Regions from separate parts of the Phyllobacterium sp. 1468 genome, predicted to be linked through region 2. Evidence: riboswitches for the same ligand, from Rfam matches in the RefSeq annotation. Region 2 holds a riboswitch; each other region holds the start of a gene.

Region 1 (9,805 bases), 200 kb from region 2:
CGTGATGACGACATCGGCTCCAGCGACTGCTGTCTCGGCACTGCCTGTAACATCCACGCCATTACCGCGGGCTGTTTCAAGGTTTTCCGGCAGCAGATCGAAGCCCAGCACCTTTTGTCCCGCTTTGACAAGATTGGCCGCCATAGGATTGCCCATGTGTCCGAGACCAATAAAAGCCACAGTCGCCATTGCAGTTTTCTCCTGATGAAATTGTTTAGTGACTGGTCATATGCCGTGCGATGATGACGCGCATGATTTCGTTGGTGCCTTCCAGTATCTGGTGAACGCGCAGATCACGAACGAGCTTCTCGATGCCATAATCGTGCAGATAACCGTAACCGCCATGGATCTGCAGCGCGTCATTGGCGACATCGAAGCCCACATCTGTAACGAAGCGCTTAGCCATGGCTGACCATTTCGAGGCGTCATGGGCCTTCCGGTCAAGCTTCGATGCAGCCGTGTAGAGCAGCATTCGTGCCGCAGAAAGATCGGTCTCCATGTCTGCAAGCTTGAACTGCAACGCCTGGAACTGGTTAATCGCCTTGCCAAAGGCCTTACGCTCGGACGCGTAGGTTACGGCTTTGTCCAGCGCCGACTGCGCACCGCCGAGAGAGCAGGCCGCAATATTGAGACGTCCGCCATCAAGACCACCCATGGCAATCTTGAAGCCGTCGCCTTCCTGGCCAAGACGGTTTGACACAGGAACCCGGCAATTGTCGAATATGACCTGCCTTGTCGATTGAGCGTTCCACCCCATCTTGAACTCATTTGCACCGAACGAAAGACCGGGGGCGTCCTTCGGGACAACAAGCGCTGAAATGCCTTTCGGTCCGTCCTCGCCGGTCCGTACCATTGTCACGTAAACGTCGGAGTCGCCAGCGCCTGAGATAAACTGCTTGGCACCGTTGAGGACATACTCATCGCCGTCGCGTATCGCGCGCGTCTTCAGTGCTGCAGCATCGGAACCAGAGTTGGGTTCGGTGAGGCAATAGCTGGCCAACCACTCCATGGACGTCAATTTCGGTACGAAGCGCAGACGCTGTTCCTCGTTGCCAAAGAGATCAACCATCCATGTCCCCATATTGTGGATGGATATGAACGCCGAGAATGCGGGGCAAGCCGCCGACAGGGCTTCGAAAATCAGAACGGCATCGAGCCGCTTCAGTCCTGAACCGCCCACATCTTCACGCACGTAGATACCGCCCATTCCAAGCGGACCGGTTTCACGGATCACGTCGGCGGGAAAATGCTTTTCGCGATCCCAAGCGAGCGCATTGGGCGCCACACGATCAGCGGCAAACGCACGGGCCATGGCCTGGATTGCCAGTTGGTCCTCGCTCAGCTCGAACTGACCGGTAGCCGAATCGACCAGCGTGTCCATGATAACCTCCCTGTACTCTTGTTCCCTCCAGTCTATCCCAAGCACCAAGAGGCGCAACGTCTTCGGTGGGGCTAGGAAGAGAACGACATATCCGCTACTCAAAGCCCATGACGCACGCAATCATGTTGCAGGGAACTGGCTCTGATGTTGGGAAATCGGTCCTCGTGGCGGGACTTTGCCGGCTTGCGCGCAATCGCGGGTTGACGGTGCGCCCCTTCAAGCCGCAGAACATGTCCAACAATGCCGCGGTCAGCGACGATGGCGGCGAGATCGGCCGGGCGCAATGGCTGCAGGCACTGGCTTGCGGCGTGCCGTCATCGGTTCATATGAACCCCGTGCTTTTGAAGCCACAATCGGAAACCGGCAGTCAGATAATAGTGCAAGGCAAGGTCTGGGGGCAGGCCCGGGGCCGCGACTATCAGAAATTCAAGTCGCAGCTGCTCGATGCGGTGATGGGGTCGTGGGATGTCGTGCGAGCCGGTGCTGATCTGGTTATCGTGGAGGGTGCGGGATCGCCTGCCGAAATCAATCTGCGCGCTGGTGATATCGCCAATATGGGTTTTGCCACCCGTGCCAATGTGCCCGTCGTGCTCGTCGGCGATATTGATCGCGGCGGGGTGATTGCATCGATCGTTGGCACACATGCGATTCTTGAACCAGAGGATCGTGACATGATCATCGGGTACATCATCAACAAGTTTCGCGGCGACATTTCGCTGTTCGATGATGGGCTCAAATCCATAACGCAATTTACCGGCTGGCCGTCATTCGGCGTTGTGCCATGGTTGAAGGATGCCTCGCGGTTACCCGCCGAGGATTCAGTTGTGTTGGAACGCTCGGTCAAAGGCGAGGGGCGTGCACTCAAAGTTGCCGTCCCAATCCTCGACCGGATTGCTAATTTTGATGATCTCGATCCGCTGATGGCAGAGCCGCTGGTGGACGTGGTCATGGTAAGAAGTGGCGAACGGCTGCCGGCGGATGCCGGACTTGTGATCATTCCCGGTTCCAAATCCACGATTGGCGATCTCTTGCGCTTCAAGGAAAATGGCTGGGACAAAGATCTTTATATGCACAGGCGTCGCGGCGGTCATATCATCGGCATCTGCGGCGGATATCAAATGCTCGGCCGGACGGTGCGTGACCCCGACGGAATTGAAGGCATTGTCACCGAGATTGAGGGGCTAGGTCACCTCGATATCCATACGGTCATGGAACCGGAAAAGACGGTGCGCAATGTGCAGGCTCATTCACTGCAGTTCGATTTGCCGTTGAAGGGCTACGAGATTCACCTTGGCAGAACAACGGGACCGGATTGCGAGCGGCCAACGGTGCGCGTCAATGGCACGGTTGACGGTGCTGCTTCCAGGGACGGCAAAGTTTTTGGGAGCTATTTGCACGGATTGTTCGTAGACGACCGTTTCCGTGCTGCATTTTTACAATACATGGGAATTGCTGCGGACGCGCTCGATTATCGTGCCGGGGTAGATGAGGCTCTCGATTCCATAGCCGGCCAACTGTCTGACGTGCTTGATATCGACCGGCTGCTCGCGCTCAAATCACAGCAATGACGCGGCAGCAGGAGTTGATGTTGCAGTTTCATTTGACATTCGTGGCGCTTGGTGAATAACGTCACGGGATGATTGGTTCCCGATATCGGCCAAAGGCCAAGGGATCAAAAGGGAATGCGACGGCCGTACCCATCAGGGCGACCTAACCGCAGCCGACCCCGCGACTGTAGAGCGGTGAGGGTCAATGTCATCGCCAGAAGCGAAAGCTGATGGCAGCCACTGGGAAACCGGGAAGGCGGCATTGATCCTACGACCCGCGAGCCAGGAGACCTGCCAGTCATAGGGCAATCGTGCCCAAAACCGAAGGGGATTGTCCCTTCTGGCCCTGCACGGAGGTTGTTATGGCTGTTACTCGTACTTCGACTACGATTTCTCTCCCGCTTGCATCGCGTTTGACCACGGCGGTGTTTTCGCTGATGCTGGGCGTGTTCATCATCTACGGTGTCGGTCTTTCGCATTCCGAAACGTTGCATGATACCGCGCACGACACCCGCCATTCATATGGATTTCCCTGCCATTGAGCTTTTCACTAGCTGAATAGACGATTCAGCTATCTGCTCTTACGCATTGAAAAATTACAATTTGTTTGGTCCGGGGCCTTCTTCAGGTACCCGGCGTCTCGCTTTAGGGATCGGGAGTGAATTCCATGTTGGTTAAATATCTTCTGGCTACCATTGTAGCCGGTCTGTTTGCCGGTATTCTTTTGACGCCGGCGATGTATGTGCGGACTGTTCCGCTTATTCTGAATGCCGAGGAATATGAAAACGCCGGCGGTCATGAACATAGCCATGACGCTGCGGTGGCGGCGACCGAGGCTGCACCCGCTGCCGTAGCCCCGCACGACGACGAAGAAGAGACAAGCCCTGCGCTTCCATTCGGCCGCTTTGGCAATACGCTACTGATCAATCTTATTGCCGGTGCCGGCTTTGCCCTCATCACAGGCGCTGCCGCGCTTTTTCTGGGCCGCAGGATCACGCTGCAAAATGGTGTTTATTGGGGTCTTGCGGGCTTCTTTATCTTCAATCTTGCGCCTGCATTCAGCCTCGCTCCCGAATTGCCGGCGATGCCGGCGGCCGACCTTGCCACGAGGCAGGCCTGGTGGCTGATTACGGTTCTGCTGACGGCAGGCGGCGTTTATCTAATCGTGCTTCGCGACGAGATCTGGGCAAAGGTGCTGGGCATTGCGCTGATCGCAGCCCCACACGTTTACGGTGCGCCTGAAGCCGACGATCTGACTTCAAGCGTACCGCCGGCATTGGCCTCCGAATTTGCCGTGTCGACACTGGCAACCAACCTGTTCTTCTGGATGGTGCTTGGAACCGCGCTTGGCTGGGCCATTCAACACTACGCGCAATCGGAGCTGGATGCCTGATGCAACTGGAACGCAGAGCAACCTTTGTCCTGGGTGGTGCGCGTTCCGGGAAATCCGCTTTTGCCGAGGGGTTGATCGAAGCGTCCGGTATGGATGCGGTCTATCTTGCCACTGGCAGAGCATGGGACGTTGAAATGTCGGAGAGAATTGCGCAGCACAAGCAACGGCGTGGCGGCTCCTGGACAACCATTGAAGAACCACTTGATCTGGTTGATGTGCTGCAAAGAGAATGCGTCGGCAACCGTGCCGTTCTCGTCGATTGTCTGACCTTGTGGCTCACCAACCTGATGATGTCCGAGAAAGATATCGAAACAGAGACAGCGCGGCTTGTTGCGGCGCTGAAAAAATTAAAGGGTGCCGTGGTGCTGGTCTCCAATGAGGTGGGTCTTGGCATCGTTCCAGAAAACCGCATGGCGCGCGACTTTCGCGACCATGCCGGCCGGCTCCATCAAGCCGTGGCAGGTGCTGCGGCTCAGGTCTATTTCGTAGCAGCAGGACTGCCGCTCAAAATGAAGGGATAACACCATGCAGGGTCAAAAGATTCCGGCAACCGTCATCACCGGCTTTCTCGGTTCGGGCAAGACGACGATGATCCGCAATCTCCTGGAAAATGCCAACGGTAAGCGTATTGCGTTGATCATCAACGAATTTGGCGATCTTGGCGTTGACGGCAACTTGCTGAAAGGGTGCGGTATCGAAGCGTGCCGCGACGAGGATATGATCGAACTGAACAATGGCTGCATCTGCTGCACCGTTGCCGATGATTTCATTCCGACCATGACCAAACTTCTGGATCGGCCGGATCGCTTCGATCACATCGTCATCGAAACCTCGGGGTTGGCGCTGCCGCAGCCGCTGGTTGCCGCGTTTAACTGGCCGGAGATCAAGACACAGGTGACTGTCGATGGTGTCGTGACTGTCATTGACGCAGCCGCGGTTTCGGAGGGACGTTTTGCCGACGATCATGACAAGGTGGACGCGCAACGCGAACAGGATGAATCGCTTGATCATGACAGTCCGCTGGAAGAGCTATTCGAGGACCAGATCCGCGCGGCCGATCTTATCGTGTTGAACAAGACGGATTTGATCAGCGATGCGCGGTTGATGAGCGTTCGCGATGATGTGCAAAGCCGCTCGTCGCGCTCACTGAATATGGTTTCGGCAAGCTTCGGCAAGCTCAGCAATGAATTGCTGCTTGGGCTGGGTGTCGGCACCGAGGGCGACATTGCCAATCGTCAATCGCATCACGAGATGGAGCATGCGGCGGGTGAAGAACACGACCACGACGAGTTCGAAAGTTTTGTCGTGGGGCTTGGCCCGGTGGCCGAGCCGAAATCATTTGTCGAAAAGCTCAAAGCAGTGATTGCCGATCACGACGTCTTGCGGCTCAAAGGCTTCGTCGATGTTCCCGGCAAGCCAATGCGTCTAGTGATCCAGGCAGTCGGTTCACGTATCGAACATTATTTCGATCGCAGTTGGAACCCCGGCGAAGAACGTCAGACGCGGCTCGTCGTGATTGGTTTGCACGATATCGATACGGCCGCCATCTCGACGGCAATGCGCGCTGCCGCCGCCTGATTGGGAACCAGATGCATCTCCTGCTTGCCCAGAAAGGCACGATAGCTGAAGGCACCGAGGCCATAGACCTCGGCCAGACGCCGGGAGATGTGCTGTTTCTCTCCGCCGCTGACACGGAACTCGCAAGCCTTAGCTCTGCCCAGCGACAAAACGATGTCGTATCGTTGCGCCTCGCCAATTTGATGGCGCTAGCACATCCCATGTCTGTCGATGCTTATGTCGAGCGAACGGCACGTCATGCAAGGCTTATCGTGGTGCGAATCCTCGGCGGTGAAAGCTATTGGCCTTACGGGCTGGAAGCGTTGCATGCTTGCGCGATCAACCACAAGGTACAGCTTGCGGTGCTGCCAGGTGACGATAAGCCGGACCCGGGGCTGGACCGGTTTTCCACGATTTCACGACAGGATCGCGATGCGCTCTGGCACTATCTGCTGGAGGGTGGCGCGCAGAACGCCCTACGTTTCCTCGATTATTGTGGAGCACTGATCGACGGAAAGGATAAACCGCAGGAAGCAGCGCCGCTTTTGAAAGCCGGGTTGTGGTGGCCGGGCAGCGCCGCCCCGTCGCTGGAAGAATTGCGTGGGCAATGGCAGGATAATGCGTCGGTCGTCGCCATCTGTTTTTACCGCGCACTGGTGCAGAGCGGGCAGACGCAGCCGGTCGAAGCTTTAATCGACGCGCTAAAGGCCAGGGGACTAAACCCTTTACCGGTGTTCGTTTCCAGCCTGAAAGATCCGGTATCCGTGGCGACGCTGGAGAACATTTTCTCCGAGACGCCGCCTTCTGTCGTGCTCAATTCGACTGGCTTTGCCGTTTCCGCGCCGGGCAGCGCCCGCAAAGCCACCGTGCTCGAACAGGGCGGCGCCGTGGTGCTGCAGGTTATCTTTTCCGGATCAAGCATCGAACAATGGCGCGGCTCCGATCAAGGATTGTCAGCCCGTGACTTGGCGATGAATGTGGCACTACCGGAGGTCGACGGGCGTGTTCTAGCGCGCGCTGTTTCATTTAAGTCCGCCCAGCATTATGACGAGAGCACCCAAGCCAATATCGTCACGCACGAGCCGTTGGCCAATCGTGTCGAATTCGTTGCGGCGCTGGCAGCCAACTGGGCACGGCTTCGTGCTGCGAAGACTGCTTCGCGCCGTGTTGCGCTGATCATGGCCAACTATCCCAATCGCGATGGCCGGCTTGGCAATGGTGTGGGTTTGGATACGCCTGCTGGTACCTGGCATATTCTGCATTCGATGCGGGAGCAGGGCTATGGGGTTGCCGGCGTTCCCACCGACGGCGACGCGCTGATCAATCATATGATGGCGGGCCCGACCAACGCAGCCCGCGACGGACGGGAAATCCGGGAAACCATTTCCTTGAATCAATACAGGAGCTTCTTCGAAAAGCTTCCGCAATCGATTCAAGACGTCGTCACCTCTCGCTGGGGGCAGCCGGAGGCCGATCCGTACTTCATGGAGCATGCCGAGAAGTTCGCCTTGCCGTTGGCGCGCTTCGGCAAAACGCTAGTCGGCATTCAGCCCGCGCGCGGCTATAACATCGATCCGAAAGAAACCTACCATTCCCCGGACCTTGTGCCGCCGCATGGCTATCTTGCGTTCTACGCCTATTTGCGCGAGGTCTATGATGCACATGCCATTGTGCATGTCGGCAAGCACGGCAATCTCGAATGGCTGCCGGGCAAATCTCTAGCGCTGTCGGAAAATTGCTATCCGGAGGCAGTGCTTGGACCGGTGCCGCATATCTACCCGTTTATCGTCAATGATCCGGGCGAGGGAACCCAGGCCAAGCGCCGCTCATCCGCCGTCATCATCGATCATCTGACACCGCCGCTCACCCGCGCCGAGAGCTATGGTCCGCTCAAAGACCTCGAAGCGCTGGTTGACGAATATTACGAGGCATCCGGCGTCGATCCGCGCCGACTTGTGCGTCTTAAGGGGCAAATTCTCGATCTGGTGCGCGATATCGGGCTCGACAGCGATGCCGGCATTCACGATCATGACCCGGGCGATCTCGCTCTGCAGAAACTCGATGCTTATCTTTGCGATTTGAAGGAAATGCAAATCCGCGATGGCCTGCATGTTTTCGGACGATCGCCGGAAGGCCGTCTGCTGACCGATCTCGTGGTTGCGCTGGCGCGCGTGCCGCGCGGAGCCGGCCATGGCGGCGATCAGAGCCTGCAGCGGGCCATTGCGCTCGATCTCGGGCTGGAGGGCTTTGATCCGCTGGATTGTGAGATGGCCAAGCAGTGGGACGGGCCTCGCCCCGATATCCTGCAAACTATTTCGAATGAGCCTTGGCGCATCGCCGGCGATACCGTCGAGCGTGTCGAGCTGCTGGCCGCCAAATTGGTGGCCGGAGAGGTGGATTGCGCGCAGGATTGGGCAGCGACAATTGCCGTGCTTGAAGGCATCTGCACCAATTTGCGTCCTGCTGTCACCGCTTGCGGCGATGCCGAGATGAACGCACTACTGACGGCACTGAGCGGACGTTTCGTTGTGCCGGGGCCGTCGGGGGCGCCAACGCGCGGGCGCCCGGATGTCTTGCCGACAGGGCGGAACTTCTTTTCGGTTGATAGCCGCGCCGTGCCAACGCCGGCCGCATGGGAACTCGGACAAAAATCTGCCGAGCTTCTGATCCGACGCTACACGCAGGATCATGGCGAATGGCCCACGTCCTTCGGGCTCACCGCCTGGGGTACTTCGAATATGCGCACCGGCGGCGACGATATTGCGCAAGCGCTGGCACTGATCGGTGTCAAGCCGGTGTGGGATATGGCCTCGCGCCGGGTTACCGGTTACGAAATCGTCCCGACCGCCATGCTTGGCCGTCCACGCGTCGATGTAACCTTGAGAATTTCGGGGTTTTTCCGTGATGCATTTCCAGACCAGATAGCGCTGTTCGATACGGCAGTTCGGGCAGTGGGCGCATTGGATGAAGATGCCGAGCATAATCCCATCGCCGCGCGTATGCGCAGCGAGCAGGCGCGCCTCATTGGAGAAGGCACAGAAGAAAAGCTGGCCAGACAACGCGCTGGTTTTCGCGTATTTGGCTCCAAGCCGGGTGCCTATGGTGCTGGCCTGCAAGCGCTCATCGATGAAAATGACTGGGCAAAGCGCGACGCTCTCGCGGAAGCATGGCTCGTCTGGGGCGGCTATGCCTACGGCGCGGGCATCGAGGGCAATGCCGAGCGCGGCTTGCTTGAAGAACGGCTGCGGGACGTCAACGCCGTCGTACAAAATCAGGACAACCGCGAGCACGATCTGCTCGATTCCGACGATTACTACCAATTCGAAGGGGGTATGTCGGCGGCGGTGGAACTTGTCTCGGGCGAACGCCCTGCCATCTACCATAATGACCATTCACGTCCGGAAAAACCCGTTATCCGCACGCTTGAAGAAGAAATCGCCCGTACGGTTCGTGGCCGTGTGACCAACCCGAAATGGATTACTGGCGTGATGCGCCATGGCTATAAGGGTGCATTCGAGATGGCGGCGACCGTGGATTATCTTTTTGCCTTCGCCGCTACCACCGGCGCTGTCGGCAACCACCATTTCGAAGCCGTCTATCAGGCATTTCTGGTAGACGAAGACGTGCGGAATTTTCTGGCCGAAAAAAACCCGCATGCCTTGCGTGATATTGCGGAAAAGTTGGAACAGGCAGTCGCGCGCGACTTCTGGACGCCGCGTTCCAACTCGGCGCGCTACGCTTTAAGCAAAACTGTCGCTCGATAATTTGATTCCGAAGGGAAAGCCAAATGGCTGAAAAGTCACAAAAATTGCAGAATCTGACCGAAGCGGAAATCAATGAGCGGCATGCCGACAAAATGCGCAAAAAGAAGGCGGTGCGCGACAAAATTCTGGCGACCAAAACCGACGAAAAGGGCCTCGTGATCGT
Region 2 (9,805 bases):
GTCAATGCGCAATAAATTCCGATAGAATCCGCTTAATTTTTTTCGATCCTGCACAATAAATAATCACGACAAACTCTATGCAATTTTATTTTGCAAAGCCTCTTGCAATCGATAAAAACTTGCCTCAGAACTTCACTCGAAAGAGATCGAATGTGCGATCGTTGCAACCGCAACAATGAAACGCACACGGTCTGCCAGTTACATGGCCGTTCAGGGGAGAAGAGGACGCTCCCCGAATGCGGCACCAGAGGGGAAACCGGGTGACGGAAATATCCGCGCCCGGTTTCGCTCGTTTTGGATGTCCAAATGGTATTGCATCTGGCAAATCGGCGGCCTCGGACCAAATGGCAAGAGTCAGATGAGCGGTTGGCAAAGAAGGAGCCTAACCTCGGTCAGCTGCTCGAAATAAACCACCGATCCATTGCCACAGGAGCCCCTTTCGCCTACATACGGCGCAAATTCATGTCCCTAAAATCCCGAACACCGGAGTGACGCGCGTTATGGCACGCCAATTCATCTATCATATGGCCGGCCTGAACAAGGCATATGGAACCAAGAAGGTTCTTGAAAACATTCACCTTTCTTTCTACCCCGATGCCAAAATCGGTATCCTCGGGCCGAACGGTGCCGGTAAGTCGACGATCCTGAAGATCATGGCCGGTATGGACAGAGAATATACGGGCGAGGCCTGGCTGGCCGAGGGCGCGACAGTTGGCTATCTCGCGCAGGAGCCCATTCTCGATCCGACGAAGGACGTGATGGGCAACGTCATGGACGGCGTTGCCGACAAGAAGGCCATTCTCGACCGCTATAATGAAGTCATGATGAACTATTCTGAAGAGACCGCTGACGAGGGCGCGAAACTGCAGGATATCATCGATTCCAAGAATCTCTGGGATCTGGAATCGCAGGTCGAGATGGCCATGGAAGCGCTGCGTTGCCCGCCTGGAGACAGCGAGGTAACCAACCTTTCCGGCGGTGAACGCCGCCGCGTGGCTCTATGCCGTCTTCTGCTTTCGCAGCCGGACCTTCTGCTCCTCGACGAGCCGACCAACCATCTGGATGCGGAGACCACCGCGTGGCTCGAAAAGCATCTGCGTGAATATAAAGGTTCGGTATTGCTGATCACCCACGATCGCTACTTCCTCGACAATGTTACCGGCTGGATTCTCGAACTTGATCGCGGTCGCGGTATTCCTTATGAAGGCAACTACTCGGCGTATCTCGGTGCCAAGGCCAAGCGCATGCAGCAGGAAGGCCGCGAGGACGACTCGCGCCAGAAAGCATTGGAGCGCGAGCGCGAATGGATTTCTGCGAGCCCCAAAGCACGTCAGGCGAAATCGAAGGCGCGTATCAAGGCCTATGATGCTCTGGTGGATGCGGCCAACGATCAGCGGCCCGGCGACGCACAGATTCTCATTCCGGCAGGCGAGCGCCTTGGTCAGGTGGTTATCGAAGCGGAAGGCCTCACCAAATCCTTCGGCGATCGACTGCTCATCGAAAACCTGACATTCAAGCTGCCGCCCGGCGGCATCGTCGGCATTATCGGCCCCAACGGTGCTGGTAAAACCACCCTGTTCAAGATGATTACCGGACAGGAAAAGCCTGATTCTGGATCCATCCGAATCGGCGAAACCGTGCATCTGGGCTATGTCGATCAAAGCCGCGATCATTTGAAGGCGGATAAAAACGTCTGGGAAGAAATTTCGGGCGGCAATGAAATCATCAAGCTCGGCAAGCACGAGATGAACTCACGTGCCTATGTCTCGGCGTTCAACTTCAAGGGCGGGGATCAGCAGCAAAAGGTAGGCAATCTCTCCGGCGGTCAGCGCAATCGCGTGCATCTCGCCAAGATGCTGCAAGCTGGTGGCAATGTTCTTCTGCTCGATGAGCCTACCAACGATCTCGACACCGAAACGCTGGCAGCGCTTGAGGACGCGCTGGAAAAATATGCAGGCTGCGCCGTGATCATCAGCCATGATCGCATGTTCCTGGACCGGCTGGCGACGCACATTCTCGCATTCGAAGGCGACAGCCATGTGGAATGGTTCGAAGGCAATTTCGAAGACTATGAGAACGACAAGATCCGCCGCCTTGGTCCGGACAGTGTCAACCCGAAGCGTCCCAGCTACAAGCCGCTAACGCGATAAACGGTGTTGGGAGGCGGAGACGTTCTCCCATCACCATTTTTGACGAACCCATCAGGCTTATTCGCTGGTTTTCCTCACCTGAATTTCTAGTATGCGAAGAATTCATGGAGTGGCTCAATGACTGACCTGTTTGGAACCAGAACCGAAATAATGCCTTCACGCAAGCTTAGCGGGCGGGTCAGCGGGTTGTTCGAAGCACTCGCGGGCGACTTTGTCACGACGCCTGCAGCTTCTCTTGATCTCACATTCGATGGGATCGTTGGCGATTTTCATGCTGGTCCAACGCGTAGGTCCGGTGGGCGTGAGCCCTGGTATCCGCGCGGTACGGAAATGCGCAACGAGCGCCAGCTTTCCATTCTCGCATCGGACGAGCTGGCGGATGTCGCTGCTGGCATGGGATTGTCCTATCTGAAGGCTGAATGGATCGGCGGGAACATGGTCATTGACGGTATTCCGTCGCTGTCGATGTTGCCGCCACGGACGCTGATGTTCTTTGAAGGCGGCGTCACTTTGAGGGTGGACGGGCAGAATGCCCCGTGCAAGGTAGCGGGGCGTTCCATCGGCGAACATGCTGACACCGAAGATCACACGACGACAGCGCTCGATTTCGTCAGGGTCTCGAAACGCCTGCGCGGTATTGTCGCCTGGGTAGAGAAGCCGGGCACCATTCGCGCCGGTGAAAAAGTCGATGTGCGGGTTCCCGAGCAATGGATTTATCAGGTCTGAGGCTTGCGCCAAGTGCATTTCTATGGCGAATGGACTGAAGGTCCGGTGCCCGCGCGATGCGGGAGAATCGGGAAGCCGGTGTGACTCCGGCACGTGCCCAACGCTGTAAAGGGGATGGGCCGCGCAGATGCCACGGAAATACCGGAAGGCGCGCGGTTCAGATGAACCTCAGTCAGAAGACCGGCCGGACCTCATAGCTCAAACCGCGCGGACAGCGGGGAGAGTTTCCAAGCGTTGTTGGGAGCAAACAATGCAGAATGTTTCGTATCGTCCTGTCGCCGCCGATTGCTTTTCCGATGATGAACGTGCGGCGGTGTACAAAGCCATCTATACAAGACGCGATGTGCGCGACCAGTTTCTCCCGAAACCGGTGCTAGACGACATCCTTATGCGGCTGCTGGACGCCGCACACCACGCGCCGTCGGTCGGATTCATGCAGCCCTGGAACTTCATCATCATTCGCGACGAGGCGCGAAAGGCGGAAATATATCGCGCTTTCACCCGCGCCAACGAGGAAGCGAAGGTGCTGTTCGGCGACGAACGGCAAGCGCTTTACGCTTCGCTGAAGCTCGAAGGCATTCTCAAGGCTCCGGTCAACCTGTGCATCACCTGCGACCGCACCCGTGGGGGCAAGGTGGTGCTTGGACGTACGCATAATCACCAGATGGATCTCTACAGTACCGTCTGCGCTGTGCAAAACCTTTGGCTCGCAGCTCGGGCCGAGGGTATTGGGGTCGGCTGGGTGAGCATTTACCGCGATCAGGATATGCGCCATATCCTCGGCATTCCTGGGCATGTCGAGATCATAGCCTACCTTTGTGTCGGTTATGTCGACGAACTCTACGATGCGCCGGAACTGCAAAAGCGCGGCTGGGCCAAAAGATTGCCTCTGGAGAACCTGATTTTCCAAGATCAATGGCAGGAGACGACAAGCATCAGCTCGGATCTTCCTCATCAGGATCCAGCAGACGCGTCGCTCGCCACTCCGTCAACTTCCGATTGATGGCATCGAGCACGAAGAATCGCGCACTTTCCTTGTCATACCCTTCATCGCGCAGAGCGTCGTAGTCCGTGTGCTGGTGGCGGACATGCGCCACGGTAGCAAGCCAAACCGCGATGGGAGGGGGCAATGACCGCATGTGTGGCGCGCCGGCAGCAGCCCTTATCGGCTCCGAATCCGAATAGGGCACCGCAGGGAGAAGCAGCGTCAGTGCCTTGTTGATCGCACGCTGGCGGTTTGTTCCTGTGCTCATGCAGGCTCCTTGCGTGATTCTCGGTCGTATTTCAAACGCGGCAAAATTTGTCGTCAACGGCAAAAACAGCTTGCCAAAATTTGATTCCTCACATAAACATATCTTTATGTCTTTTGAGGTGAATGATGGACAAGCGTAATCTCAGTCTTGATCTGATGGTCGACACGCTGAAAGCAGCGGCCGAGCCGAGCCGCTTGCGCATTCTGGCGCTACTGTCGCGCGGCGATCTGACAGTTTCCGACCTTACGACCATTCTCGGCCAGTCACAGCCACGTGTGTCACGCCACCTCAAGCTCCTGTTTGAAGCAAGCCTCATCAACCGTTATCAGGAAGGCTCCTGGGCCTATTTCCGTTTGGCAGAATCGTTGATCGTCGGCGACATTGCCCGCTCCCTTCTGGATCGCCTGGACAACGCCGATACGCTGTTGGAGCGTGATCTCGAACGCCTTTCCTCGGTGAAGCTACAGCGTCGCGAGCGTGCAGCCGCATACTTCAGTGCCAATGCCACCAGCTGGGACGCGATCAGATCACTGCATGTTCCGGATGGCGCTGTAGAGGACGCACTGATCAAAATTGTCGGGCGCAAGCCCTTCCAGGCCATGCTCGACGTTGGGACTGGCACAGGCCGCCTTCTGGAGCTTTTTGCGCCGCTTTATGTGCGCGGTGTCGGCATCGACATTAATCGCGACATGCTGACTATTGCCCGTTCAAACCTCGACCGCGACGGGATTACCAACGCACAGGTTCGCCATGGCGACGTCTACTCGCTTCCGGTCGATCGAGAGACTTTCGATCTCGTGACGATTCACCAGGTCCTGCACTTTCTCGATAATCCGGCGGAAGCGATCCGCGAAGCGGCGCGCGCGTTGCGGGCAGGCGGACGAATGTTGATCGTCGATTTTGCGCCGCATGAGCTTGAATTTTTGCGCGACAATCATGCGCATGTGCGCCTTGGGTTCAATGACGGGCAGATGCGCGACTGGCTGACCGAGGCCGGATTGATGCTCGAAGAAAGCCGCGATTTGGAACCGAAGGGCGATGACAAACTGACCGTCAAATTGTGGCTGGCACGCGACCCACGCCTGCTGATCGCCGATCCCGATTCAACCTCCCGCATAACGGAGAGCGTATAATGAGTTTTTTCCGCCAGTCCCGCCGTTCGGATATTGGGTCAAATATCCGTGTTTCATTTGAGTTTTTCCCGCCGAAGACGGAAGTCATGGAAGAACGGCTTTGGGAAACGGTGACGCGCCTTGCGCCGCTCAATCCTGAATTCGTTTCGGTAACTTACGGCGCGGGCGGCACCACCCGGGAACGTACTGCCCGTACAATCAAGCGGATTTTGACTGAAACCGACGTCAATGCCGCTGCCCATCTGACCTGCGTCGATGCGACAAAGGAAGAAGTGGATACGGTTGTGCGCGAGTTTGCCGCCATGGGCGTCAAGCGCTTTGTGGCGTTGCGCGGCGATCCGGCCGGTGGCGTTGGCGCGCACTATAAACCAACTCCAGGTGGCTATGAGAACGGCGCCGACCTGGTCGCCGGACTCAAAGCCTTCGCAGACTTCGATATCTCAGTCTCCGCGTATCCGGAAAAGCATCCGGAAAGTCCAGATTTTGCCACGGATATCGACATGCTGAAACGCAAGGTCGACAATGGCGCGACCCGGGCGATCACGCAGTTCTTTTTCGAGAACGACCTTTATGAACGCTACGTTGAAAAGGTTCGCCGCGCTGGCATCTATATTCCGATCCTGCCCGGCATATTGCCGATCCATAATTTCACGCAGGTTACCAATTTCTGCTCAAAGGCCGGAACGCACATTCCCGCATGGCTCGCCGAGCGGTTTGACGGGCTGGACAATGACCCGCAGACGCATGCCTTGGTCTCCTCCGCGGTCGCTGCCGAACAGGTGCTCGATCTGGTCGAGCGCGGTATCCAGGATTTCCATTTCTACACGATGAACCGGGCTGATCTACCCTTTGCCATCTGTCATTTGATTGGCATCCGTCCTGGCGGCAGCAATGCGGTTGAGGCCAGTCTTGCCGGCGCCGCGGCCTGAATGAGAAACGAAAACGGCCCGGTTGCTATAACCGGGCCGCCTTCCTGTTTCTATTCGCTTAACGGTCAGAGACCATCTTCGTAGCGCTCTTATTTATAATCAGGGGATTAGTCCTACGACCATTGCACCAATAAATGCGAACGCTGCACAGATCATAAGGACATTCATCGATCGAGTTAGTCCCATCGCTCGTCTCCTGCAGTTAACCCATTTAGCATAGCGCAAATTTGCCACATAAAAAGCCTAAATATTGCGGTCTTGTGACATGGATGGTAGAAATTTTTGCTTCTCAAACCTAAGTTTTTGAATTTAAACCCATTTAGATCAGCAAAAAAAATTTAAATCACGATAAAATGTTCCAGTAGGTGGTATATTTTTGCAGTGCAGCAAAAAGGTCACACAGTAGGGATCGGCATGAGGTTTGCCACAATTAGGCCAGAATTAAGCCGCGGACCCGGAGCTATAGGACTAACGGAATATTGAAAACTTTAGGCTTTTTGGCGCTTTTGCAAGTCTGCGAGCAGCCTGCCATCAATCGTCAACAGTCCGAGAGCGATCAATGCCATGCCGAGGAAGTCCTGAAGCCCTAACTTTTCGTCAAGAAAAATTGTTCCAAGCAGAATAGCGCTGACTGGAACGATCAAAGTGACGAGTGATGCATTTGTTGCCCCCGCCGTCCGGACGATCGAAAAGTACAGAATATAGGCGAAAGCGGTCGACAGAATGCCAAGACCGAGAATGGCCAACCAAACACCGGTATCGATGTTCGCTACGGCAGGAACGCCGTCGTAGATGAGCACCACGGGTATCATGATGAGCGTGGATGCGGTCATTTGACCGGTGGAGGTCACTGTCGGCGGCACGCCCTTGAAGCGCTTCGCCAAAATGCCGGCAAAAGCATAGGAGAGGGTGGCGCCTATCACAGCAATTTCAGCCCAAAGCGGTCCACCGAGACCGGTGAGGACACCAGGGCCGATCATGATGACGAGCCCGAATATGCCCAGGAGAATGCCGACAAGTTTGTTGATCGTGATCCGTTCGTCTACCGTAAGGATGGCGGCGACCACGACCGTCCAGATCGGTGTTGTCGCATTGAGGATCGACTCGACACCAGCGCCAAGAACGGTCTGCCCGATGAAGAGCAGGGAAAAGGGTATGACGTTCATTAGAAGACCAAGGCCGGCGAACTCAAATGCATGGTCTCCGTAGTCCCAGAACCGGATGCCGCGGCTCAGCAGATAGAGATGAAGCGCCAGAGCTGCTACCGCCACGCGAAAAAGAACCAACGTCAACGGGGGAACGACCTGCACCGCGACACGCGCAAAGAAGAATGACCCACCCCAGATCGCGCCAAGAAGGAGTAATTGCAACCATGCGAAGCTGGTCATGGCGAGAGGGTTGGGCGACGTCGTTTGCGCGGTGGTCATGGAGAGATCCTTTTCGACAGTGCGGTCTGATCAGGTTTCTAGCTGTTCGACGGTATAAAACCACCCGATTCCAGCTGCAAGAAACCGACTTTCGTCTGTCACCTGTCCTTGATAAGAGTTTTGCATGACGCAGAACAAAACGATGCAACGATTCGCCTCGGCCCGTGAAGCAGCGCTTACCCTGCGGCCGGATCAACCAGTCTACTGCTTTCGCCCGCAAGTTCTGATCGATGATGCGCACCGCTTCATGAAGATGTTCCCTGGCGAGACGGCCTATGCGGTCAAGACCAATGGCGAAAATCTTGTGCTCGAAACGCTGGCACGCAATGGCATCACTGTTTTCGATGTGGCATCCCCGGGAGAGTTCGAAGCGGTGCGCAAGGTCGCACCGGATGCGCAGATGCTCTATATGCACCCGATCAAGGCGCAGTCGGATATTCGCCTGGCTCTTGAAACCTACGGCATTCGTGTGCTTGCAGTGGACCATGAGGATGAGATCGCCAAGGTAACCCGCATCGTGCGCGCACTCGATATCGATCCAGCCAGCATAACGCTATATATACGGCTGCAGACCAAGGGACATGCGGCTTACGAACTGTCCAAGAAATTCGGTGCGGCTCCAGCACATGCGGTCGAGCTTCTGCAGCGCGCCCACAAGATCGGCTACATGGTCGGCCTGTGTTTTCATGTTGGCAGCCAGATCGAGGATCCCGACACCTATGAGCGCGCCTTGAGCTCGGCTGATTGGGTACGCAACCGCGCCGGAGTTCCCTTGGCGGGTCTCGACGTTGGCGGTGGCTTTCCCGCTGAGTACGGACATGACCCGAAACGCAAGCATGTCGAGATGCCATCGCTTGGCCAACTGATGTCGCGGCTGCGGGGTGATATCAAGGAGTATGGCTTTGGTGATTTGCCCCTCGTGGCAGAGCCGGGCCGGGTCATCGTCGCCCGGGCGTTTTCATTGATCGTGCGTGTTCTCTTACGCAAGGGCAGGCGGCTCTACATCAATGACGGTATCTGGGCGTCGCTGTCGGATTCGTGGACCGGCAAGATCACGCTGCCTGCCCGCTTCATCCCCGATCCGGCCAAAAAGCACCGTCATGGCGATCCGAAGGAAATTGTGCCTTTTCGGGTGTGCGGCGCAACGTGCGATTCCGTCGATATCCTGTCACGCCCGTTCTGGTTGCCGGAAACGGTCGATACTGGCGACTGGATCGAGATCGGTAATATCGGTGCCTACTCGCTGTCGCTGCGCACCCGATTCAACGGTTTCTATCCCGACACGTTCGTGGAGGTCGAAACACCCTTCGACGAAGGTGATCGACCGGAGGGTTTTGCCTCGCTCGAAACGATGGCGCCTGCGCAGTAGGGTTAGGTCGTGTGGACAGTTATGAATTAGAGCGTGGTATGAGCAAAATCGTCCAGTTCGAGGAGCGAGACCGAAGGCGGAGATGTTCTCCTTCGAGGGCTTGCGACGCTGAAATGGGCGATTTTGGCCATATCCCTTTCGGGACGCGGCGGATTTCAGCCCTGGCTTCGTTGAAAAGCCCTTGTGGTGGGATACACCACCGCGGTCTTTTCGCCTTGCCAGCTCAGAAATCCGGCTCGCGCCACGCCCAATCGCTAACTGTCCACACGACCTAAAGCTTGCCGAGGAGTTCAGGTGTTGGCCACGCATCGGCGGGCAGACCAAGGCGAATCTGTTCGTCACGTACCGCATCGCGGGTAAGAATGCCGAACACGCCATCGATCTTCGGGCCCATGTCGTGGCCACGCGCCGCAAGCTTGTTCTGCAATTCCTTCATTTGTTCGGGATTGAGCCCGACTTCAGGATTGGTCGGCTCCAGCGGGCCCGCGCCAGCCAGGCGGGTGGCAAAATAGGCCGCTGTCGTAGCGTAGATGATCGATTTGTTCCATTCGACAAAAATATCGAAGTTCGCGTAGGAAAGGAAAGCTGGCCCCTTGCGGCCCATCGGAAGCAGCAGCGAGGCATCGCCATCGTCTGGACCAAGCGGTCCCTTCATACCGGTAACACCCCACGCTGCCCATTTGGAGTGGGGCAAACGGTTGGTACGCATGGCATTTTCCCAAGGAAGCTCTTGTGTGAGCTTTACTTCCTCCAGCCATGGCTCACCCTTGCGCCAGCCCAGATCATGCATCACACGAGCAGCGGTCATGATCGCATCT
Region 3 (9,805 bases), on a different contig from region 2:
CCGGGTGCGGCTCGAAGCATGGCGCAATGCCCAGGAGCAAGGTGCGCTGGCCGCGCGCAATATGCTCGGTGCACAGGAGCCACATCAATCGGTGCCCTGGTTCTGGTCGGATCAGTATGAACTCGGTCTGCAGGTCGCCGGCCTTTCGGACGAGGGCGTTCGAGTGATCCGGCGCGACCTCCGCGATGGTGCCTTCATTCTGTTCCACCTTGCTGCCGACGGCCGTCTTGTCGCGGCAAGCGGCATTGGACCGGGCAATACGGTAGCGAAGGACATAAGGCTCGCCGAGATGTTGATTGCCCGCGGCGCGACACCGGACTCGAGCCAGCTGGCTACGGCGGACGTCAAACTCAAATCCCTGCTTGCAGCCTAGAGCAAATTTTGGTCCGTTCAGAGTCGTTCTGCCGGAGGCAATTTGATTCAAGGTCGAGGGATTTGGCGAGGCCGATGTGGTTCCATCGGACGAAACAATTGGCTCTGAGCGGGCAAAACCTGCTCTTACTTCAGGCTTCGATCTCGACGTCACCAAGCGGTTTGGAACAGCATGCGAGCACATAGCCCTCGTCGATCTCGTCGTCGAGAATGCCGCCATTGTGATCCATGTCGACCTTGCCGGAAGTTTTCATGACCTTGCAGGTGCCACAGAGCCCTGATTCACACGCCGCAGCGATGCGTATCCCGGCACCGCGCGCGGCCTTCAGAATCGTTTCGCCCAGTGCGCACGGCACCTCCATACCCGACATCGAAAAATTGACCATCGCCGATCTTTCAACGGCCTCTGTCGATATCGCGTCCATCATCGGCAGCACCGGTTCGGCGGCCGGTCCGAAACTCTCCTGGTGATAGTGCGTCATGTCGAAGCCGGAGGCTTCGAGTATGGTGCGCACGTCCCGCATGAAGGGTTCAGGCCCGCAACAGAAGATTGTCCTGTCCTTGAAGTCTGGCGAAAGCAATGGCAACCGCGCCTCTTCAAAACGGCCGCGGATACCGGTCCACACCTGCCCCATCTCATGCTCCTTGATGAGGAAGGCAAGCTTCAGGTTCGGCATGCAGCTTGTCAGATATTCGAGCTCTCTGCGAAAAATGATGTCGCTCGGCCGGCGCGCGCAGGTCACGAAATTGATGTCGCTTTGCGGGGCGCAATCGTGCATCCAGCGCGTCATCGACATCATCGGCGTGATGCCCGACCCCGCCGAGATGAACAAATACTTGTCGCCCGGATGCTTGCGCATGGAGAAATCGCCAAGCGGTCCGAATGCCTTCAACCGCGCACCCGGCGTCAGATGGTCGAGCATCCACCGCGCACCAATACTTCCGACTTGGGCTTTCACCGTCACCGCGATGGTGAATGGCCGCGACGGGCTGGATGACAAGGTAAATGTGCGCAAGACCGATTCCGGCTGCACCGGCAATTCGAACGTCATGAACTGGCCGGGCTCATAGCGAAACCAGTTTTGATTGTCCGATTTGAACGTGAAAGTCTTTACATTGGGCGCTTCCTCGATGACCGACAGGCACTCCAGTAGATGCAGCCGATCATTCCATGGCTGCATCTGATCGAGGTGCGGATAGGTCTGAGGAAGCGTCATATTCATCATGCTACCTTGCTGAGCTTGTTATTGCCGGAAAGCCTTGTTTCCATGGAATTGCTGTACCATTCGAGGAACTGCAGCACGCCACCCTCATGTTCGACGGAGTATGGTCCCGGTTCATAGGCAGGCGAGCGGATGCCGAATGCATTTTCTTCAACGATACGGCGGTCCTGATTGTTGGTCTCAAGCCACACATGGGTCAGTTCTTCGAGATTGTAATCGACGCCCTCAACCGCATCCTTGTGGACGAGCCACTTCGTCGTGACCTCGGTCTCGTTCGGTCCGAGCGGGAGCACGCGGAAAGAAATCGCCTGGTCGCCGAGAACATGGTTCCACGTGGTCGGGTAATGATAGAGCAGCAGCGAGCCGATCTGCTGCGCGTTGACGTCATCACTCAGTTGCCTGCCGACCGCACGCTTGCCACTGATCGTGTAGCTCTCGGCACCGCTGAGCAGCGGCACGCGTGTGGCACGATACTGGCCATCTTCTGCGATACGGAACACGCTTGGGAGGCCAACTGCCTCGCACTTCTCCCAATGCGCGACCATTTCAGGATCCTCTTTGGAGCCCTGGATCCCGGTAGCGCTTGGCGCCTCAGGGAAGGTCTTGCACAGTTCCGGGTGGTTGGCGACGCAGTGGTAGCATTCACGATTGTTTTCCCAGACGAGCTTCCAGTTGCCTTTTTCGACAATCGAACTCTGGAATGCCACCTTGGTCTCGGTCAGGCGATGCGGCGCGAGATAGGGTTCAAGCAGAGCGCGTGTCGGGCCGAAATCGGGAGCAACGGGCGCGAGGCAAATGAAAATGTAGCCGCCGACACTCTCGCAATGCACCGTCTTGAGACTATGCTGGCTGGCGTCAAAATCGTCGCCCATCTGGCGGGCAAACAGCAAGCGGCCATCCAGTTCATAGGTCCATTGATGATATGGGCAGACGAGCTTCGCCGCGGTGCCCCTTTCGGCGGCGCAGACACGCGAGCCGCGATGGCGGCACGAATTGTGGAAAGCGCGGATTTGTTTCTGGCGGTCGCGTACGATGACGACCGGATAGTCGCCAACCTGAACCGTGAAATAGTTGCCCGGCTTGGCCACCTCGCAATCATGGCCGATGAACAGCCAATCGCGATAGAAAATATTCTCCATGTCGAGACGGTAATAATCCGGATCGGAATAGAAGGCCTGTTCGAGGCCGTATCCTGGTTTCCGGTTCCTGAGATTCCGGAGCACTTCGTTACGAATGTCCATGTCGTGTCCTCGCCCTAAAGCTGCAAAGAACTGACTGGTGGTGACGGAGAAGAACGTCCATACAGCCAACGGATGTTGACCGCACAAAAGCATGCTCCTTGATCGCCCACCGCGATCAGTCGGTTTTGTCACTCGAGGCTGGTTTCCGGGCTCTGGAGTTGCCTTGCCTGGCTTCGCGGCGCCTTCCCGGGGTGCACTCCCAGTGGCTGTTTTGCCGCGTTTTCCACTCCACTACCGTTGCGGGGGCAGCGCCGGGCTTTTTGACCGGCTTCCCAATTCTCCGCTTCCCCTAGAAAGCGGCACCTCAAGTGTCTCGATAAGAGCACTCGGCAGAACAAAAGAATAGGCGCGGAAACGACATCGCATTTACGCAAGACGACACGGAAGAAATACCCCCCGAGTCTAGGGGTCAGGACCTGTCACTCTGGTCCTGACCCTAGGCCTTGTACAAATACTGTTTGATCGATTCCGGCTTCATCTCGATTGAGAAACCCGGCAATGACGGCGGCATATAGGCGGCGTTCTGGATATCGCACGGGTCGACGAAATGTTCATGCAGATGGTCGACATATTCGATCACTCTGCCCTCTTTCGTGCCCGATACCGCGACATAGTCGATCATCGACAGATGCTGAACATATTCGCAAAGGCCTACACCGCCTGCATGCGGCCAGACCGGTAGATTATATTTCGCCGCGATCAGCAGTACAGCCAGCACCTCGTTGAGCCCGCCCATGCGGCACGAATCGATCTGCACAACGTCGATGGCACCCTCGGCGATGAACTGCTTGAACATGATGCGGTTCTGGCACATCTCGCCTGTGGCAACCTTTACCGGATGAATTGCCTGTCGGATCTTGCGATGCCCGGCAACATCGTCCGGGCTCGTCGGCTCCTCGATGAAAAACGGCTTGACGAAGGCGAGCCTGTTTACCCAGTCGATCGCCTCGTTGACCTCCCAGACCTGATTGGCATCGATCATGAGGATACGGTCGTCGCCGATCACCTCGCGGGCAATCGTCAAGCGGCGGATGTCATCGTCGAGATCGCGGCCAACCTTCATCTTGATGTGATTGAAACCAGCATCGACGGCCTCCTGGCAAAGGCGACGCAACTTGTCATCGGAATAGCCAAGCCAACCCGCGGAGGTTGTATAGCAAGGATAACCGGTCGCTTTCAGATCAGCGATCCGCTCCTGCTTGCCCTTCTCCGCCTTGCGCAGAATTTCTAGCGCCTCGTCCCGCGTCAGTACGTCGGTCAGATAGCGGAAATCGACGATGCTGACGATCTGTTCCGGAGTCATTTCGCCGACAAGTTGCCAGACGGGTTTCCCGGCTTCCTTGGCCAGAAGATCCCACACGGCATTGACGACAGCACCGGTGGCAAGGTGCATCGCGCCCTTGTCCGGTCCAATCCAGCGCAGCTGGCTGTCGCCTGTGACGAAATGCCAGAAGCGGCCCGGATTTTCCTTGACCCAGTCGAGTTCAAGGCCAATGACAAGGTGCTTCAGCGCCTCGATCGCCATACAGACGATTTCATTGCCGCGCCCGATGGTGAAGGTCAGGCCATGGCCGGCAAGTCCATCGGCATCCGTATCGAGCACAACATAGGCGGCCGAATAGTCCGGATCCGGGTTCATCGCATCCGACCCATCGAGACTTTGCGACGTGGGAAACCGGATATCGAAAACGCGAAGATCGGTAATGCGGGTCATAATACTACTCCCGTGGAGACTTCTAGACAGTCCAGCCACCATCGATGTTGTAAGCTTGACCCGTGGTGTAGGTCGCGCCGGCGAGATAGACGGCAAGGTCAGCGATCTCTTCCGGCAAGCCAAGACGGCCCATCGGCTGGCGCGCAATGAACGCTGCCCGCGTCGCGTCATAATCGCCGCCGGCACGCATGCGCTGTTCCAGCGACGGGCTTTCAACCGTACCCGGGCAGATGGCGTTGCAGCGAATGCCCTGTGTAATATAGTCGGCAGCCACCGCCTTGGTGAGACCGAGGACAGCCGCTTTGGTCACGCCATAGGCAAAACGATTCGGGACACCCTTAACGCTGCTGGCGACAGACGACATATTGACGATCGCGCCATCCTTGCGCTCGATCATACCCGGCAGAACAGCCCTGATCGTTCGGATCATGGCGCGGACATTGAGGTCCAGCGCGAAGTCCAGGTCTGCATCCGGCATTTCGAGAATAGAGCCACCGTGGACGAATCCGGCGCAATTGAACAGCACGTCGATCGCACCCAGTTCGCCGATCACCTGATTGACTTCTTCCGTCTTGAGCACGTCGAGCTTGCGCGGCTTGATCCCCGCCTCTTTCGGCAGCGCATCCAGTAGTTGCTGATTGATATCCGTCGCGTGCACGATTGCACCTTCGCGGGCAAACGCAAGCACCGAGGCGCGGCCAATGCCCTGCCCTGCGGCTGTGATCAAAACCCGCTTGCCTTCAAGCTTACCAGTCATTGCAAAATCTCCAATCGCTTTATGTCGCCTTGCTCTTGCGCTCGGCTATGAGAATATGGTCGGCAGCAAGCACGACCTCGTCACGTTGATTGATCACCTCGCAACGCTCGACGACGCGTCCGCTGCCGGACCGCTTCGGGTCATCATCCTTGGCGCTGATTGTTACGCGTGTGCGGATCGTATCGCCAATGAAAACCGGCCGGACGAAGCGCAGGCGATCATAGCCATAGGAAAACGCCACCGGATTGATCAGGCTTGCGGTGAGCCCGACGCCGATTGAAAAGATCATCGTGCCATGGGCAACGCGCTGACCAAAGGGGGTGGTCTTGGCAAACTCCGCATCCATGTGATGCGGAAAGAAATCGCCCGTATGGCCGGCGTGCACCACGAAATCAGTCTCCGTAATGGTGCGTCCCATCGTGACACGCACATGCCCGAGTTCATAGTCCTCGAAATAAATGGCTTGTTCGGACATTCAGGCCTCCGACTTCTGTGCGAGCGGGGTAGCTGGCGCCGCACTCGATTGATAGGCCGCTTCGACCAGCGCCATTGTATGCCACGCATCCTCGACGGAACTGACGAGTTCCTGGTCCTCGCCGCTGGCGTAGCGCTGGAGGTTGGCCATGCGCCCGACAAATGCGTCCGGAAACCAAGCGCCTTGCAAGGGGACGTTGATCCAGCCGGATCCGCCCTTCGGATAGATCATCAATTCGTCCGGCTCACCTCGCGGATAATCGAGATTGACGCCGAGCTTTACATAGGCTGCCCCTTCGGTCCCACTGACGCGGAATTCGCAGGCTTGGAACTTGCGTCCGAATTTGTGGTCGTGATTGACCGACAGCGAGCATCGGACCTTGTCGCCGTAGTCGAGGATGGCGCTCGTTCGTGTCTGCGCTACCTTGTGGTTGGGATGGCCCAGTGTCTTGGCATGGACACCAAGCGGGTTACCAAGGATCTGCCGGATCAGGTCGATATAGTGAATCGAATGCATGGCGATCTCGACACGCGGCAAGCCGTTCAAGAACGGCCACAGAGACCATGGCGTATCCAAGGCAAGCCATGCATCGAAATCGATCACGTCACCAAGCCAGCCTTGCCGGATCGCGTCCTTGAGTGCGAGCATCATCGGAGCGAAACGCAACTGGAAATTGACCGCTGCGGTGATATTGCGCTCGCGGCAGATGCGAAGGATTTCGGAAGCTTCCGCAAGATCGCTGCCCATCGGTTTCTGAATCAACGCAAAGGAACCCTCCGGCAGGGCCTTCAGTATACCGGCATGACGTGAAGGCGGCGTGGCGAGATCAAAGATCGCGTTTTCCACTGCGGCAGCCTCATCGACTGAGCCATAGGCTGTAACGCCCCATTCATTGGCCAGCTTTTTTGCCTTCGCCTGATCCGGGTCGAACAGCCCGGCGATCGGAAACCCGCCCTTCCTGTAAGCTGGATAGTGCGCATCGCCGACAATGCTGCCCGCGCCGAAGGTCACGATCGGGCGTGGCTTCGCCGGAAGCGGCCAGCTTTGCAGCAAGGTTGCAGGGTCAAAACTCATCATGCGGTCCTTCAATCGAGATGGAACACTTCTTCCATCATCGCCCACCACTCACCTTCAGCCCGCGTTGCGAGCGGTACCTGGCAGGGCATGCACACATCCCACCATTCCTTGTTCTTCGGATTGGCAGCCATTTTTTCCATATCCGCCGCGAAATCTGTTCCGTGATATTCCCACGTGCCGAACAGGATGTTCTCAGGTTCGCGCAGGAAGATCGTATAGTTGCGGATGTTGCAGCTGGAGATCAGCTCGAGGATTTCCGGCCACACTGCTGCATGCAGACGCCTGTACTCAGAAACCTTGCCCTCGTTCAGCCCGATCATCATACCCATGCGTTGCATCATGAGACCCTTATCTCGGTGGTGAATTCGTCGACGCTTCGACCTTTGACCGCATCCCAGTCCCAATCTATACCTATGCCAGGCTCGGATGGTGCAATCGCGTAGCCATTTTCGATGTGCATCTGTGTATGGGTAAGATCATCGAGCTGCGGAATATACTCGACATATTTGCCGTTTTGCACAGCGCAGGTCAGGCTTACATGCAACTCCATCAGGAAATGCGGGCAGACTGGCATGTCGAAGGTCTCTGCCGTATGCGCCACCTTGAGCCATGGCGTAATGCCACCAATGCGGCCGACATCAACCTGCACGATGGAGCAGGCGCGTTTCTGCATGTACTCGCGGAAATGCCGGATCGAGTAGAGCGATTCACCAACGGCAATCGGCGTTTGTGTCGCCGACGAAAGCCGCACGTGGCCGTCAATGTCATCAGCCGGCAGCGGCTCTTCAAGCCATGCAAGATCGATGTCGCGCAGGACCTGAGAGCGGCGAATGGCCTCATCGAGGGAAAACCCCTGATTGGCATCGGTCATGATCTCGAAACCGGAACCAACCGCATCGCGCACCGCCGACAGCCGGTCCAGATCTTCGGAACCATGCGGGCGGCCGATCTTGACCTTGGCGCCCTTGAAGCCCTTCGCTTGCGCTTGTAGTGCGTCGTCGACCAGCGCCTGCTTCTCGATATGCAGCCAGCCGCCTTCGGTAGTATAGAGCGGGCAGCGATCCTTCGCGCCACCTGCCAGCTTCCACAGAGGCAGGCCCTGCTTCTTCGCACGCAAATCCCAGAGCGCTATGTCGACGGCGGCAAGGGCAATCGCCGTGATGGCACCGATGGTCGTCGCATGGGTAGCAAACTCAAGCTCGCGCCAGATCGCTTCGATCTGATCGGCATCCTTGCCGAGGAGACGCGGTGCCAGATGATCGGTAAGCAGGCGCATAACAGAAGAGCCGCCGGTGCCGATCGTGTAGCTGTAACCAGTCCCTACTGCCCCGTCGGTATCGGTGATCGTAACGATGGGCGTTTCCTGACTGACAAAGCTCTGGATCGCATCGGTCCGCAGCACCTTTGGCGGCAAATCCACCATGCGCAATTCAACTTTTTCGATCTTGGCCATAGCACTATCCCCGCAAAGTTTTGCCGGTCTCAGGCGAGAACAGATGGGCCTGCGACAGGTCGAAACTGAATTTTACCACTTCACCAGCTTCGATGGTGCGAGGGTTAAGCATGCGCGACACCCATTCTCGCTCTGCCATGGTGATGAAGAGCAAAGTCTCATTGCCAAGCGGCTCCGTGATCGAAACCGGCAGTTCCATTTCGTGCACGTCTGTCGCCTCGCCGGAATTGATGCCATGCCCGGTCGGGTAGATATCATCAGGGCGCAGGCCGAAAATCACTTTGTCCCCAGCCGCAACCTTGTTGCGGAACTCGGCCGGCAGCGGCAGGGTCTGCCCGCCGGCAAAAATCAACTTTCCACTATCCACAGACGCCTCGTTGAGGTTCATCGGCGGAGAGCCGATAAACCCGGCAACGAACCGCGTCGCCGGCCGCTTGAACACTTCTTCGGGGGTACCGACCTGCTCGATATGACCGTCACGCATAATGACGATACGGTCGGATAGCGTCATCGCCTCAACTTGGTCATGTGTGACATAGATCATCGTCGCCTGCACCCTCGCGTGCAATCGCTTGATCTCGGTACGCACCTGGGTGCGCAATTTTGCATCGAGGTTGGAGAGGGGTTCGTCGAACAGGAATACATCCGGCTTGCGAACGATCGCCCTGCCCATTGCCACGCGCTGGCGCTGACCGCCGGAGAGTTGCGACGGGCGGCGGTCCATATACTTGTCCAGATCGAGGATTGCCGCAGCCTCGTTGACCCGCGTATCGATCTCTGCCTGCGCGACTTTGCCGATCTTGAGCGAGAAGCCCATGTTCTCGCGCACCGTCATATGCGGATAGAGCGCGTAGGACTGAAAGACCATCGAGATGTTGCGCGCACGCGGCGGGAGGTCGTTCACCGGCTTGCCGCCAATTTCAACGACGCCGCCACTGATGTCCTCGAGCCCGGCGATCATGCGCAGTGTCGTGGATTTTCCGCAGCCGGAGGGGCCAACCAGCGCAATGAATTCGCGGTCCTTGACCTCAAGGTCGATGCCATGGACCACATCGACATTGCCATAACTCTTGACGAGCTTTTTGAGTGTTACCGGAGCCATAACAAGTTAACCTTTCACCGCGCCGAACGTCAGTCCGGATACGAGATGTTTCTGAATGATGAACGTCAAAGTGAGCGCCGGGACGATCATCACCACCGCAAGCGCACACATGCCGCGCCAATCGATGGTGAACTCCGATGTATAGTCGAGAAGGCCGACGGGCAGTGTCTTCGAGTTCACTGACCGGGTGATTTGCGATGCCAGCGCATATTCATTCCACGAAGTGAGAAAGGCGAATATACCTGCCGAAGCGATACCAGGCCCGGCTAGTGGAAACTCGACCTGCCAGAACGCCTGCCAGCGCGTGCAGCCATCGATCTGCGCAGCTTCTGCCAGATCCTTCGGCACCTGCCGGAAGAAACCATCGATCAGCCAGATCGTGAATGGGACA

Evidence for each region. A riboswitch is a leader RNA that binds a small molecule or an ion and turns the genes downstream of it on or off. The one in region 2 is predicted to bind cobalamin.
Region 1: it holds a riboswitch for cobalamin, as region 2 does, so the genes downstream of both, J2X72_RS08000 (CbtB-domain containing protein) here and bluB (5,6-dimethylbenzimidazole synthase) in region 2, are expected to answer to the same signal.
Region 3: it holds a riboswitch for cobalamin, as region 2 does, so the genes downstream of both, J2X72_RS15290 (aromatic ring-hydroxylating dioxygenase subunit alpha) here and bluB (5,6-dimethylbenzimidazole synthase) in region 2, are expected to answer to the same signal.

What each region holds. Positions count from the first base shown of each region.
Region 1 covers NZ_JAVDSX010000002.1:519,940-529,744, reverse strand. The annotation lists partial or broken gene mmsB (3-hydroxyisobutyrate dehydrogenase) at 1-201, opposite strand, end outside; gene J2X72_RS08010 (isobutyryl-CoA dehydrogenase) at 215-1,381, opposite strand; gene J2X72_RS08005 (cobyric acid synthase) at 1,489-2,949, shown strand; cobalamin riboswitch at 3,006-3,242, shown strand; gene J2X72_RS08000 (CbtB-domain containing protein) at 3,291-3,470, shown strand; gene J2X72_RS07995 (CbtA family protein) at 3,596-4,321, shown strand; gene cobU (bifunctional adenosylcobinamide kinase/adenosylcobinamide-phosphate guanylyltransferase) at 4,321-4,842, shown strand; gene cobW (cobalamin biosynthesis protein CobW) at 4,847-5,899, shown strand; gene cobN (cobaltochelatase subunit CobN) at 5,911-9,642, shown strand; gene cobO (cob(I)yrinic acid a,c-diamide adenosyltransferase) at 9,666-9,805, shown strand, end outside.
Region 2 covers NZ_JAVDSX010000002.1:722,628-732,432, reverse strand. The annotation lists gene ettA (energy-dependent translational throttle protein EttA) at 501-2,150, shown strand; gene J2X72_RS08940 (MOSC domain-containing protein) at 2,268-2,876, shown strand; cobalamin riboswitch at 2,903-3,080, shown strand; gene bluB (5,6-dimethylbenzimidazole synthase) at 3,127-3,879, shown strand; gene J2X72_RS08930 (DUF2293 domain-containing protein) at 3,812-4,129, opposite strand; gene J2X72_RS08925 (metalloregulator ArsR/SmtB family transcription factor) at 4,255-5,262, shown strand; gene metF (methylenetetrahydrofolate reductase [NAD(P)H]) at 5,262-6,191, shown strand; gene J2X72_RS08915 (DMT family transporter) at 6,680-7,618, opposite strand; gene J2X72_RS08910 (alanine racemase) at 7,761-8,987, shown strand; gene J2X72_RS08905 (lytic murein transglycosylase) at 9,259-9,805, opposite strand, start outside.
Region 3 covers NZ_JAVDSX010000005.1:133,256-143,060, reverse strand. The annotation lists gene J2X72_RS15300 (FAD-dependent oxidoreductase) at 1-373, shown strand, start outside; gene J2X72_RS15295 (hybrid-cluster NAD(P)-dependent oxidoreductase) at 504-1,595, opposite strand; gene J2X72_RS15290 (aromatic ring-hydroxylating dioxygenase subunit alpha) at 1,595-2,836, opposite strand; cobalamin riboswitch at 2,955-3,158, opposite strand; gene J2X72_RS15285 (L-fuconate dehydratase) at 3,273-4,550, opposite strand; gene J2X72_RS15280 (SDR family oxidoreductase) at 4,573-5,307, opposite strand; gene J2X72_RS15275 (MaoC/PaaZ C-terminal domain-containing protein) at 5,327-5,782, opposite strand; gene J2X72_RS15270 (Gfo/Idh/MocA family oxidoreductase) at 5,783-6,856, opposite strand; gene J2X72_RS15265 (L-rhamnose mutarotase) at 6,868-7,197, opposite strand; gene J2X72_RS15260 (mandelate racemase/muconate lactonizing enzyme family protein) at 7,197-8,312, opposite strand; gene J2X72_RS15255 (ABC transporter ATP-binding protein) at 8,317-9,414, opposite strand; gene J2X72_RS15250 (carbohydrate ABC transporter permease) at 9,421-9,805, opposite strand, start outside.